2 regions of the Clostridium celatum genome follow, and region 2 is predicted to be linked to the other one. Evidence: riboswitches for the same ligand, from Rfam matches in the RefSeq annotation. Region 2 holds a riboswitch; the other holds the start of a gene.
The links. A riboswitch is a leader RNA that binds a small molecule or an ion and turns the genes downstream of it on or off. The one in region 2 is predicted to bind thiamine pyrophosphate.
Positions count from the first base shown of each region.

Region 1: it holds a riboswitch for thiamine pyrophosphate, as region 2 does, so the genes downstream of both, thiT (energy-coupled thiamine transporter ThiT) here and thiD (bifunctional hydroxymethylpyrimidine kinase/phosphomethylpyrimidine kinase) in region 2, are expected to answer to the same signal.

Region 1 covers NZ_JAJKGM010000009.1:82,568-89,979, forward strand. The annotation lists gene rnmV (ribonuclease M5) at 1-375, shown strand, start outside; gene rsmA (16S rRNA (adenine(1518)-N(6)/adenine(1519)-N(6))-dimethyltransferase RsmA) at 376-1,221, shown strand; gene LPC13_RS06180 (hypothetical protein) at 1,400-2,659, shown strand; gene LPC13_RS06185 (hypothetical protein) at 2,786-3,610, shown strand; gene LPC13_RS06190 (ferredoxin) at 3,684-3,872, shown strand; gene thiT (energy-coupled thiamine transporter ThiT) at 3,916-4,563, opposite strand; TPP riboswitch at 4,616-4,715, opposite strand; gene LPC13_RS06200 (hypothetical protein) at 4,740-4,943, opposite strand; gene LPC13_RS06205 (PadR family transcriptional regulator) at 5,043-5,498, opposite strand; gene LPC13_RS06210 (DegV family protein) at 5,502-6,347, opposite strand; gene nrdD (anaerobic ribonucleoside-triphosphate reductase) at 6,552-7,412, shown strand, end outside.
Region 2 covers NZ_JAJKGM010000001.1:5,250-12,661, reverse strand. The annotation lists gene thiM (hydroxyethylthiazole kinase) at 1-754, opposite strand, end outside; gene thiD (bifunctional hydroxymethylpyrimidine kinase/phosphomethylpyrimidine kinase) at 833-1,630, opposite strand; TPP riboswitch at 1,780-1,877, opposite strand; gene LPC13_RS00055 (HAD family hydrolase) at 2,019-2,747, shown strand; gene LPC13_RS00050 (DUF2232 domain-containing protein) at 2,818-3,777, opposite strand; gene LPC13_RS16900 (hypothetical protein) at 3,853-3,975, opposite strand; gene LPC13_RS00045 (3'-5' exonuclease) at 4,088-4,834, shown strand; gene LPC13_RS00040 (NERD domain-containing protein) at 5,100-5,795, shown strand; gene LPC13_RS00035 (PTS sugar transporter subunit IIA domain-containing protein) at 5,846-6,280, opposite strand; gene LPC13_RS00030 (hypothetical protein) at 6,434-6,586, opposite strand; gene LPC13_RS00025 (M3 family oligoendopeptidase) at 6,623-7,412, opposite strand, start outside.

The sequences.
Region 1 (7,412 bases), on a different contig from region 2:
GAGAAGATTAGAAAAATAATAGCAAAAAGAGTACCAGGAATAAAGCATGCTTATATTGCACAAGAGGACGGAATTAAAGATGATGATATAGGTGTTGAAAATGCTACTCCAGAAGTTATTATAGAAGCTTTAAAAAGGGCAAAAGTAACTGTTGAAGAAGTAGAACCTATTTTTGATGCACAAGATATGTTCTTCTTTAGATTAAGTGGAGATAAAAATGCGAAGGCTAGAAGAATTAAGTTAGGAAATAAGCTTGGAATTGGATATGGAAATGCCAATCAAATGTTATCTAGACTTAATAATTATGGAATAACAAAAGAAGAATTTATAGAAGCTATTAAATATGTAGACAAAGAACTAGAGGAGAATAAATAAATGGATATTAAAGATGTAAAAACTGCTGAACTGGTTAAAAAGTATAACTTTAAATTTTCAAAAAGTTTAGGACAAAACTTTTTAGTTGATGATTCAGTTCCTAGAGATATTGTTTTAGGTGCAGAAGTTAACGAAGAAGATTTAGTTATAGAAATAGGACCAGGAGTTGGAACATTAACAGTTCAATTATTAAAGAAAGCAAAAAAGGTTGTTGCTATTGAACTTGATAATGATTTAATTCCAATATTAACACAAGAGTTAGGTGAAAATCCTAATTTTACACTTATACATAATGATGCCTTAAAAGTTGATTTTAATGAAATAATTGGAGAAGAAAAAAGTGTAAAGCTAGTGGCAAATCTTCCTTATTACGTAACAACTCCAATTATAGTTAAACTCCTTAAGGATGGATATAATTTTAAATCATTAACTATAATGATACAAAAAGAAGTTGCAGAAAGAATGAATGCAGAACCAGGTAATAAAGATTATGGTGCATTATCTTTATTAGTTCAATATTATTGTAATACAAGTATAGTAAGAAAGGTTCCACCAACTTGTTTTATTCCTAGACCTAAGGTTGATTCAATAGTTATTAGATTAGATAAACTTGATAAGCCTAGAGTTCAAGTTCAAAATGAAAAGTTATTCTTCGATATAATAAGAAATTCATTTAATATGAGAAGAAAGACTTTATGGAATGGAGTTAAGAATATAGGACCTGCTAAGGAAAAACTAGAAGAAGCTTTCGTTAAGGCTAATGTTGATCCTAAGAGAAGAGGAGAAACTTTAAGTATAGAAGAATTTGTAGCACTTGCAAATTGTATTAATGAAATAATGAAATAATGACTATTTAAGAAGCTATTGTACATATTTACAATAGCTTTTTTTATATTTATTTTTTATAGAATATAGCAAATATCTTTATTATATTAATTACTAAATTTTTAAGAATTAAAAAATAACATATTTACTTAAATAAAACATATAATATATGGAATTAATATAAAGTGGGGGTTCTAAAATGGCAAATAGTAATAGGTTGTATAGAAACTTCGTAATTTTGCAAGAGGATGAAAGAGGATATGCAAATTCTGAAGATAAAACATTATCAGGGTATTCCAAAATTGAAGCTAGGGGAGATAGATGTAAGATATCTTTTTATGCACAAAATTTGAGAAAAGATAATGACGAGTATTGTATGATGGTTATTTGTTGTAAAAAGGATATGAAGCAAATAGTAAATTTAGGTCCTATAGCAATAAGTGAATCAGGTAAGGGAGATTCAACAAAAGAATATAATATAGCTAATATAGGAGGATTAGATTTACATTTTGATAAAATATCAGGAACAGCTATAGCTAAGATGAAAGAAGGTATTCCTGTATTTGTTTTATGTGGTTTTTTAAATGGACAACAACCAAGTGATAATTGGAAAAACTATACTATTGTTAAAGCTGCTGACTTAAAAAATAAATATGTTGATAAGTTAAATGATAAAGATTCTAAGAAGGAATTTAAAAAAATAGAGAAAAAGAGTGATGTAAAAGAAAAGAATAAGAAAGATGAATGTGAAAGAGAAGACGTAGAAGCAGTAAAAGAAGTAGAAACAGTAGAAGCAGTAAAAGAAGTAGAGTCAGTGAAAGAAGTAGAACCAGTAACGGAAGTAGAGGAAATAAGAAGTGAAAGTGTACAAAATGAAAATATAGAAGTTAAGGATAATAACATAGAACCTAGAGATGAAATTGTGGAAGTTGAAAATAAAATAATAGAGGAAACAGTAGTAAAAGCACCTAAAGAAAATTTAAGAGGAAAATTTGAAGATTATGAAGATGAAATTGAAGCAAACAAAGAATTTGATCCTATGAATGGAAAGATAAGAGGTAGCATAGGAGAATATTTTGAAGCCATAGTAGAAGGGTTTGAAAGGGATTATGACGGAATAGATGAAATAAAATATACAAAATGGTATAAAATACCGGTAAAGGATTTGCATGAAATGTGCAATATGTCTAATTACAATAAATATACATTAGCATATTATCCAATGCTTAACTATTATCCTTATATTAAGAAATATGGATATTTTAAATTAGGATATAAATGCGATTCTAAAGGAAATCTTAAACATATTATATATGGAATCCCTGGAAAGAAAGATAAAGATGAACAACCTTATGATGGAAGGACAGGATTTGTTACATGGGTAGATGATAAAGAAGGTGGATGTTGGTTAATGTTCTACGACTTTAAAAATTCTACTGTAGTTGTACCTATGCAATAATTTACTAACATAGTACTTAAAAATATAAAGGAATTAAATTGATAATACTACAATAAAGTATTATAATTATCTTTATTAGGAGGAGCTTAAGCTTCTCCTATTATTTTAAGTTTTAGGGAGAAGTATATGAGTAAGAATTTAAAAAAGTATTTTTTAGCTATAAGTATTGCAGTTATGGCATTTATGTTAAGTGGATGTACAGTATTAGAGGATATAGAAAAGAAATTAGGATTGAAAAATGAATACTTTGAGTATTTAAATTCAAATAAAGTAGAACAAATAAGTATACAAAGCACAAGAGATACCGGGTTTAAGTTTATAGTAACAGAGGATAGTGCTATTAAAGAAATGTATAAATTCTTATTAAGAGCTAAAATAAGCGAAAATAAATCTAATTTAGAACCTGATTATAAATTTGAAATTGATTTAGGGGATGAAGTAAAGGAATTTTATTACGTAGTAGGTAGTGATGAAGGAAATTTATATGATGGTAATAATATATTTACCGTATCTAAAAGGTTAGATGAGGGGATAATAAAAAATCTTTCGTTTATAAGAAAACCTAGGGATTTTGAATATGTATATTATAATTCAATATTGGATGTTTTAAAAATTAGTAAAGAAAATTCGGATATTGAAAACTATAAAGTTGGAGTAGATATAAATGGTGATATTGAATGTCTGAAATATATATTTTCCACTGATTTAAAAGACTTTTTACAATCAGCAAAAAAGGTTATTCCTAATATAGAATTAATAGATGATGATTCAACTGATTATGATGTTGTAGTTACTGTAAAAAATAGAGGATATGATACTAGCACATATAAAACTTTAATAACCATAACTAATAAAAAGGAAAATACAGAAGAAAATTATTATATATTTGCTACAAATGAATTTAAAGAATGGACTATAGATATAACAGAAAAAGCGCCAAATAAGTGGTAAGATATATAAAATACATAAATAAATATTACTCTGGAAACAATATAAATGTAAATTTGTAAAAGGAGTGAAGTATATGAACGCATCAGTAGATAAAGATACTTGTATAGGTTGTGGATTATGTCCATCAATATGTCCAGATGTTTTTGAAATGGATGATGACGGAAAGGCAGTTGCTAAAACTAATCCAGTTCCAGCTGGGCATGAAGATGATGCAAAAGATGCAGAATCAAGCTGTCCAGTAAATGCTATAAGTGTAGATTAAAATAACATGCCATATAACTTTTATTATATGGCATGTTATTTTTTTATGATGATATTACATTAGTTTTCAATGTTTTGATAAGTCTTTCTATTGGTAAAAAAGCTAACAATACTAAGCAGATTAGTAATTCTCCACCTACTGCCGAACCATTTACTACTAAAGAATATATTATTGGCGACATTCCTTCGGGAGCGTATGAGCCGAAAAATATAACTCCAGATATAAAATGAGATATAAATCGTAAAAACATTCCGATGCTTGCTCCAATATATTTATTTTTAAAGAAACCAGCTATACCAACAGCCATAAATGGTAATGGATAATCAAACAATACTTGAATAGGGTTTAAGATATATGGATCAAGTATTAATTTAAAAACACCAAATAAAAATCCAGTAAATAAACCTATGGATGGACCATAAATAAAAGAAAGTAACAATATTGGAACCATACTACCTAAAGAAATACTTCCACCGCCATTTGGTAATGTATATATTTTTATCATATCTAAAATGAAAGCTAAAGCAATAGCTAGTCCTATTCGTGCTATTAATTTAGAATCAAATTTTAATGATTTGAATTTGATGAAAGCAATTAATAAAATTGCACATCCTATTAGCGTAATTATAGTAAGTGGATTACTGAATAGTGTTTTAAAATTTTCACCTAATGTTGCTAGAAAATTTGACATAAAAAAATACCTCCTTATTTTGCGTAAGAGGTACCTAGACATGAGAATATAAATATTCTATAAATAGCTTTCCTACGCTGGAATTATCCAGATCAGGTTAAAAGGGTTGATGAAAATCATCTCTCAGCCTTTGGGCACCCCTAGCAACTTAATATAATTAAATTTTAGGCAATATTTTACAAAAAGTCAATACCTTTATTAAGCATTTGACAAGGTTTATAATTAGTATTAGTTGATTTATTAAGCAAATTACATAAACTTATATTAGTACCAATTGGTAATAGTTGTTCAAAGGAGCTTAAAGGCATTGTTATAATAGAATCATCTTCTAATAATATAAAAGCATCAGCACCTGTATAATCTAATATCATTCCCTTCATTTAAATACACCATCCTAAATAAATTTTTATTAGTATTTACAAAAAGGAAAATAAAAATACATCCAGACAAAGTGGATGTATTTAAGATATGAATATATTTTATAGATATAAGTCTCTATATACAATTTGAAAGACTTTTAATGATTCTTCAATTTTATGTTTAAGAAGTTCTTTTCTATTATTAAATTCAACTTCTCCAAGTGGTGTTAGAGAATAAAGTTTTTGAAATTTCTTTTTCGGATCATCCCATTTCCCAATTACTAATCCTTCTTTTTCTAATTTTTTTAATAAAGGATATATTCCACCTGTACTAGGTGTCCATAAGCCATTAGTTTTTTGAGAAACCTTAGTTGAAATTTCATTTCCGTTAGTAGGTCCTGATTTTAATATATAAAGAACATAAATAGGTAATAAACCTTTTGTAAAAACCTGACCTACAGCTTCTTTTTCTTTTTGAACTTTTTTTAATTCTGCAAGTTTAGCTTTGTATTCGTCATGTAATCTTTTTTCTTCAGCCTTTAAATCTTCAATATTGTTAAAATCAAAATCCTTCATAGTTTACTCTACCGATTTAACAGAGAAACCTATTAATCCAGGGCCACCGTGAACTCCTAAAGCTGGACTGATTTCTGCTATTTTTATAGATACTATGTTAGGTAAATCTTTTAAGCTATTCATGTACTTTATTGCTTCATCTTCACAACCTGCATGAAGTACAGCAACTTCACATTTACCTTTTTCAAGGTATCCCTTTAATAACTCAGTCATTTTTGATAAAGATTGTTTTCTACCTCTTACTTTAGCAACGTTATAATATACACCATTTTCGTCTGTAGTTATTATAGGTTTAAGGTTTAACAATTCTCCAACTGTTCCGGCAACTCTACCTATTCTACCACCTTTTTTTAGATATTCTAATGTATTTATTGTAAAGTATCCAATAACTCTTTCTCTTATCTTAGGTAATGTTTCGATAATTTCTTCAAAGGTTTTACCTGCTTTTATAAGTTTAGCTGTTTCTATGACTATTTCACCTTGAGGATAAGCTAATATTTTTGAGTCATAAACGTAAGAAGTAAGTTTTGGATGGTCTTCTAACGCTAATCTTAAAGCATTAAAGCTTCCAGAAAGTCCACTTGAAATAGAAATAGCAATTACATGAGTATATCCTTCTTCTTCTAATTTATTTAAAATATCTTCAATGTCTTGAGCACTAGGAAGAGAGGTTTTTGGAACTTCTTTTTCTAAGTTTTCATATACTTGCTTTGGTGAAATATCCACTCTATCTCTATAATCACCAGTAGAATAAATTATTCTAAGTGGTAATAAATTTACATTGTTTTCCTTCAACACATCTAATGTAAGATCACAAGCACTATCAGTTATTAAGGCAATCTTTTGCATAAAATTTCCTCCACTAATTTAATTATTTATTATATTAAGTATATCATATTCGATATCATTATCAATAGTGATAATTAAAATACTATCACTATTGATAATGATGTATGATTTAAAAAATAGACTTGGAAATAAAAGTAAAAAGGTGTAGAATGTATAATATATATTTGCAATATACACAATATATTGTATTAGGAGAGTGATATTATGCTATATGTAGTGAAGAGAGATGGGAGAGAGGTTAAATTTAACTCTCAAAAAATTAGTAATGCAATAAAAAAGGCTAGTAATGAAATTGGAGAAAAACTCAAAGAAAGTCAAGTATTGGAATGTACTCAAAAGGTTATTAACTATATAGAGTGTGAGAAAAAAGAAAAGATTTCTGTAGAGGAAGTTCAAAATTTAGTTGAAAAAGCGTTAGTTGAAAGTGGTTATAAAAATATACAGAGAGCATATTCATCATATAGAAAAGAAAGGACAAGAGTTAGAGAGATTAAATCAGATTTAATGAAAGTCATTAATAAAATAGGAATAGAAACAGATAGGGATAATGCTAATGTGGGAAATAATTTTAGCTCTAAATTATTAAGAATAGCATCTGAATCAAATAAATGGCATAACTTATATAATATGCCCAAGTATTTAGCTAAGGCTCATGAAATTGGAGAAGTATATTTTCATGATTTAGATTCATACAATTTAACAATTAATTGTCTTCATATACCAACAGGAGAAATATTAAAAAAAGGCTTTAACACTGGATATGGAACTATAAAGCCACCTAAACGTATAGAAACAGCAGCAGAGTTATCTTGTATATTACTTCAATCAACTCAAAATGATATGTTTGGAGGTCAATCTCATCCAGATTTTGATAATGATATGGCAGAATTTATTGAACCAACAAGAGAGGAAATAAGAAAAGAGTTAAAGTCTTATGGAATCGAAGGGGAAAAGCTAGAAAGTTTAATTGAAGAAAAATTAAATGATAGAGTTCATCAAGCTATGCAAGGTGTTGTTTATAATTTAAATACTATGCATTCACGTGCAGGTTCTCAAGTGCCTTTT
Region 2 (7,412 bases):
TTAACTTTTCTTTAAAGCTACCAATTGCAATATTATTTATATCAGCTAATTCTCCACTTACTCCCATTGTAAGTACTCCCATAGCTACAGCTTCTAACTTGCTTATGGTTATTTCTTCCTTTGAATTTACTAATGTATCATAAGCACCTAAATAACTTCCAATTAAACTTCCAGTCATACACCCAGTTCCTGTTATACTTTTAAGCTTTACAGTTCCATTTTTAATTTTAATTACACTTTCACCATCACTTATATAATCTACCTTACCTGTAGCAACTATAATACTCCCTAACTTATTAGCTACTCTTTTAACCACTTCTGAGTTATCTTCATTATCATCAAAAGAGTCAACCCCTTTTCCTCTTACATCTAAACCACCTATAAACTTAATTTCTGAAATATTTCCTTTAACTACATCAAATTTAATTTCATTTAAAAGTTTATTTGTAAAATCACTTCTAGTTTTTGTTGCAAAGACCCCTACTGGATCTAAAATAACTGGTTTATTAAATTTATTTGCAGTCTTCCCAGCTTCAACAAATAAATTTAATCTACTTGAATTCATAGTTCCTATATTAATTACTATTGAATTTGCAACACTTACTATTTCTTGTACTTCTTCATCACTATAACTCATCAAAGGGCTTGCCCCTAAAGCTAAAGTTACATTTGCACAATCATTTATAGTAACCTCATTTGTATAATGAAGCACTAATGGATTTATTTCTTTTACCTTATTGATTAATTCATACATCTCATATTCTCCTTAATATATAAACTTATACTTTTAAACAGTTTCTACATAACTTTTTTTATTTCCTTAAACAATTTTTTACTCTTCAAATTTATAAAAATGATTAACTGGCCCCACGCCTTGTCCAATATCAAAGCTATGTCTTATTGCTTCAGTTATATATTCCTTACTCAACTTTACAGCTTCTCTTATTTCATATCCTAAAGCTAAATGTGAAGCTATTGCAGAAGATAATGTACATCCTGTTCCATGAGTATTTTTTCTATCTAATCTTTCTTGTTTATATATTTCAAATGTTTCTTTGCCTATTAATACATCAACTGCATCTCCTTCAAGATGCCCACCTTTCATAAGTACATACTTAGGTCCTAACTCTAATATTTTTTTACCAGCTTCCTTCATATCATCTATAGTGTTTATTTTTATACCTACTATTTCTTCAGCCTCTAATGTATTCGGTGTTATTATATATGCCATTGGTATTAATTCTTCAATTAAACTCTTTTTAGCCTCTTTCCTTAATAATGAATATCCACTTTTAGATATCATAACTGGATCTACAACTAAATATTTAGGTTTATAGTGAGCTAAAGACTCCACTATAACTTCTACTATTCTTGAACTAGATACCATTCCTATTTTTACTGCTTTTGGTTCTATATCTTCAAAAACAACTTCAATTTGTTTTCTTATTATATCCTCACTTAATTCTTCTACTAAAAATACACCTTGTGTATTTTGAGCTGTTATTGCAGTTATAACACTCATTCCATAAGTTCCTATTGCACTAAAAGTTTTTAAATCTGCTTGTACTCCCGCTCCTCCTGATGAATCTGATCCTGCAATTGTTAATGTTGGTATTTTGTAATTTCTCATTTTTTTCTCCTTATCTTAATTTATTTAATAAATGAAAAATTCCAATCTGATTAATCCCGTTTTTTGTATTTTTTCAATTTAAAGGAAATAAAAATAGCTATACTCCTCCGGAATATAGCTATAGGCTAACAATAAAATTTATATAATTAATTATATATTTTATGCTTTCCTCCGCTGGTATTATCCAGATCAGGTACAAGGGTTAATATTACTATTTCTCAGCCTAAAGGCACCCCTAGCAATTTTTTCTATTTATCTTATACTTTAATTATATTATAATATAACAAATTATCAATAATTATCTTATTTTTTATATTTAACTTAAATAATTATATATTTGTTGATATAATTTTAATAAAAACTAAAGATAAATAAAGGAGGTTTGGTTATGTCAAAAACTGCTGCATTTTTTGATATTGATGGAACAATATACAGAGAAGGATTAATTACTGAAGTCTTTAAAAAAATAATTAAATATGATTTAGTAGATGAAAAAAGATGGCATACATATGTAAAACCAGCTTATATTAACTGGGATAAAAGACAAGGTGATTATGATACTTATCTTTTAAAAATGGTTGATGTGTATATAGAAGCTATTAAAGGACTTGATAAATATCATATAGATTATATTGCAAGAAAAGTAATAGAACAAAAAGGTGATAGAGTCTATACTTTTTCTAGAGAAAGAATTAAATGGCATAAAGATAGAGGAGATATTGTAATTGCAATATCAGGTTCTCCTATAGAGTTAGTTAAAGAAATGTCTTCAAAATATAATATGGATGATTATAGAGGTACTATTTATAAATTAGATGAAAATAACAAATATAACGGTGATATAATTCCAATGTGGGATTCAGAAAGTAAAGAAAAAGCTATATTAGAGCTATGTGAAAAATATGATATAGATCTTAGTAAAAGCTATGCATATGGTGATACTGCTGGCGACTTTACAATGTTTAAGTATGTAGGAATTCCTTATGCAATGAACCCAACTCGTGAACTTATTTCTAAAATATTAGAAAATGAAGAAATAAAAAATAAAATAAATATCATAGTAGAAAGAAAAGATGTTACTTATAAACTTGATATTAACTCTTTAAGTTTAATTTAAATTAATAATGACAAATTTGAAATTATAATAAATATTAAAATTTATTATCGCTACAAATTTGTCATTATTTTTATCTTCTTACTAAAATCTTTCCTAAACCATTAATTTGCTTACTTCTTAAATTTAATATCAAATCAAAAACTATACTTGTAACAACAAGAATAATAAATGTAGATTTAAAATCTACTAATAACATGTATATCATTGCAAAATAAAAAAATTTACTGTATCCATTTGCTTTTGTAATTAAAATCATACCTGTCATAACAAATGATAAAGAATCCTTTAAAACAAAATATATAGCAATAACCTTAATAGCCATTATTACAGTATTAAAATATATAAAATTAACTTGTAGATTTAAATATTTAAATAGCTCTAATAATATTAAGTATCCAATTGCTATAAAAAAAGTTTTTCTACTGCAACATATATAAGAACCAACTTTTTTAAAATTATGAATAATGTCATATTTTTCAGTATTATTTTCATTTAAAATTTTAAGCCTCTTTCCAATAAATAAAGCTGCTATATATGTAATTAAAATAGTACTCATCGGTACTGTTGCTACAAATATACTAAATGCTATTTTCATAGCCTCTTCATTTAAAGAAAACATATTCCTATATTCATCAAATTCCTTCATAAAGCTATATCCTGTTAATTTAGAAAAATATACATCAATTAAAACCATTAAAAAGCATCCTAATACAGCTGAATAAAATAAATCATCAAAAATTGTTGACTTCTTTTGTATAAAATAACCACAAATTAATCCCATTAATATTCCTTGACTCATCCATATTCCAGATACTATATCACCTACTGCTAATACAACTATAAGTAATGATGTAATAGATGCTAATACTGTATATTTAAAATCTAACCTCATATATATAAGACAAACTATTATGGGTACTATCATATCCAAATATAGTGTATATGCTATCCCAGTATAAATAAACATCATGCTACATACTACAAATAATGCTGATAACATTGCTGCTTCTGTTAATTTTTTAGTATTCAAATTCTCACCACTTTTCTTCCATAGTTACTTCATTTTATTATACCCCCATGTTTAATAATATAACATGAATTTTTTTTAAATTTTTACTCCTTGGTTTAAAACTTTTTCTTTATAAAAAATGTTTAATCCTTCAAATGTTGGCTCAATACCTTTTTTCAAACACTCTTCTACATAATTTTTTAACACATAAATACTCATAAATAACACCTCTTTTTAAGACATTTCATTGTTTTTATGTTTTAATATATGTAATAACTATTATGTTAATAACTAAAAATAATAAAAACTTTCAAAAAACGTAGGTGCAAATATGAATTATATAATTTTTGACTTAGAATTTAACCAACAACATCCTGATGATATAAAAGATGATAATAAACCTGAACTATTATTTGAGATAATACAAATAGGTGCACTAAAATTAGATAGTAAGTTTAATACAATCTCTACTTTTAATTACTTAATTAAACCTAATATTCATACAAAAATTCATCCTTACGTAGAAAATTTAACAAAAATAACTGAAGATGAATTAAATAAAGCTTTAGATTTTAAAAATGTATATAATGAATTTTTAAAATTTATTGGTAATACTGATAGTGTATTAGTAGTTTGGGGAACTTCAGATATAAAAGAATTACTAAAAAATATAGAATTTAATAAATTATCTACATCTCCAATTCCTAAAAAGTATATAGATATACAAAGTTATGCCACTAAATTATTTAAATTGCCTAAAGGCCAAAAAATTGGATTAAAAAAAGCTGTAGAGGTTTTAGAGATAGCTGTAGATGGTGAGTTTCATGATGCATTTTTTGATGCTCATTATACAAGTGAAGTTTTTAAATCTATTTATAATAAAAAAATAATACCTCAAGTTTATAATAAAACATTAGAGAAAAGACCTAAAGTAAAAAAAGAAAAGTTAGATTCTAAAGCTTTAATTAATGAATTTGAAAAAATTTATAATAGAAAAATGTCTAAAGAAGAAATTCAAATTATAAGACTTGCTTATTTTATGGGAAAAACAAAACAATTTATTATAAAAGATGAATAATTTTCCATAAAGTAGTTATTCTAATTACTAAAGGAGGCTACTTAAAATGGTGCTTGTTTTAGTAAATTCAATGTTTTTTATTTTTAGATTTATATTCAATATAATTAAATTTTTAATATACATATGTGTGAAAGTATTATCCCTTGTATTAAAGGTCCCACTACTTAGATTTGCCTTATTACTTTTTGTTTTAGGACATTTTTTAGATTTAAAATTTGAATTTTTATCTAAAATTTATATCATTTATATCATACATTTAGGAGCATTGTATTTTAATATTTATAAAAGATTATTTATTTATTTAAATTATACTTATAATAAACTATATAATTTCTTTAAAGTTTCTTTTTCCTTAAGACCATTAAAAAATGAGAGTATAATTTTAAATAATTTATGCATAGAAAACGATGATTCAAATAACTGTACTATAGATGATTTAGTAATAACTGATGGCGGTATTTTTATTATTAAAACTTTAAATTATTCTTATAATGAATTTTTACTTAAAAGTACTACTAATAATAAATCCAAAAGTAAATTAAATAACGATTCGTTAATTGACTTAGAAATAATCTATAAAATTTGTGATGAATGTAATAACTGTTATACCTTACTAAAAGAAATTATATCTTCTGAAATACCTATAACTCAGGTTATTGTTTTACCTAATGAGGATTCAGTTGTTCCTTTAGATGATAATATTAAAATTCCAATTATATTGGCAAAGGATCTGCCATTTTTCATCAAAAAGAATCTTGATACATCTAAAAATTGTTCACCATTATCTTTAAAAAATACCTTATTAGATAACAAGGTTTGGTTCTTTGATATCTTGCTTTTAAAACTTAAATACTTTATTTCAAATAATAAAGTATTATTATTATTTTTTTTAATTTCTTTAATTTTCTATTCTGTATCTACTACTTCTGTATCATACATTTCTTTTCGCTTTTTAAAGTAAAATTATAAGCTATGAAAATAAATATAATATTTATTTTCATAGCTTACTTTTTATATTATTTCATATTCTTTCATTTCATCCCTTAATTTAGATATACCTTCTACTAAAGTATTGGGAAATAAATTTTTAATGTATTCAATTATACTATCGCAATTACCACCATTTTCTGCAATTGATATACTTTCTATTAAAATAGGTACATTTACCCCTGTAAGTACATAAAATTTATTTGGCTCTCTAATACATCTTACCATACACCTTTTAAAAGGACTTCCATTTATCATATCACAAAATATAATTATCTTTTCACATTTACCATAAAGATTTGATATAGCACTGCTAATCTTTTTATCTAAATCATAAACTTTTTCACTATCAATATAATCAACTACTTCTATATTTTCACGCTCACCAATTAACATCTTACAAGCACTATATAATCCTGAGGCAAAGTTACCATGACCAGTTATAATAAATCCAACCATTACTTAACTTATCCTCCTTACTTATATTAAGATAGTTAAAATACATGATACTAAATACCATTTATATATAATTTATTAATATATTCCATAAATTCTATATATATTATTATATCTCTATCTTCGTCTTGTTATTCAATAATATTAAACTAGAAGTTATCCTAACATTTCGTATTTATCTAAATTTGCTTGCTTGACTATTTTGTTATAAACATGTTTTATATCATCTACATTATTATTAAATGCCATATTTTCAATTAATGAATCTAAGATAATCATTATTTCCTTTTCATCTAATTTTAATTCCATAAATCTCACACTCTCTTTTTATAGTTTCATATTGAACTATTTATTCTCACTAAGCTTAATAAACTCTTCTATGTCCTCTTCGATTGTTTTAAGTGAATTTTCCCAGAATGTTTTATTATGAATATCAATTCCTACAGCCTTTGTTATATCTGCAATTTTATTTTTTCCTGTAATAGATAAAAGTTTTTCATACTCACTTGTAAAACTTTCTCCCTTATTAATATATTCTGCATATAAACCTTTTGCAAATAAAAGCCCAAATGCATAAGGGAAATTGTAGTAATTGTAATTAGCATCATAATAATGCGGTTTCCATGTCCACATATATGGATGTAAGTATTCTGGATCTAACCCATCCCCATATGCTTCTCTTTGTGCATTAAGCATAAGTTCTTTTATTTGTTCTACTGTTAAAGAACTTTCTTTTCTAGCTTCAAAAACTGATTTTTCAAATAAAAATCTTGAATAAATATCTACAATAACTTGAGTACAATCACAAATTTCAGCTTCTAATATTGCAAGTGCTTCTTCTTTACTAGCTTCCTTAATTGCTGCCTTCTTTATAATTGTTTCACAAAATGTAGATGCTGTTTCTGCTATTGGCATTGGATATTCTGAATTTAATGTAGCTTCATTCTTTAAACATTCTCCATGGAATCCATGGCCAAGTTCATGGGCCATAGTAACTACATCTCCAAAACTTCCACTATAATTTAATAATATTCTACTTTCACCTATAAAGTGAAGTCCAGCACAAAATGCTCCTCCAACTTTTCCTTCTCTAGGTTCTACATCTATCCAACTATTATCCATTGCTTTCTTTGCA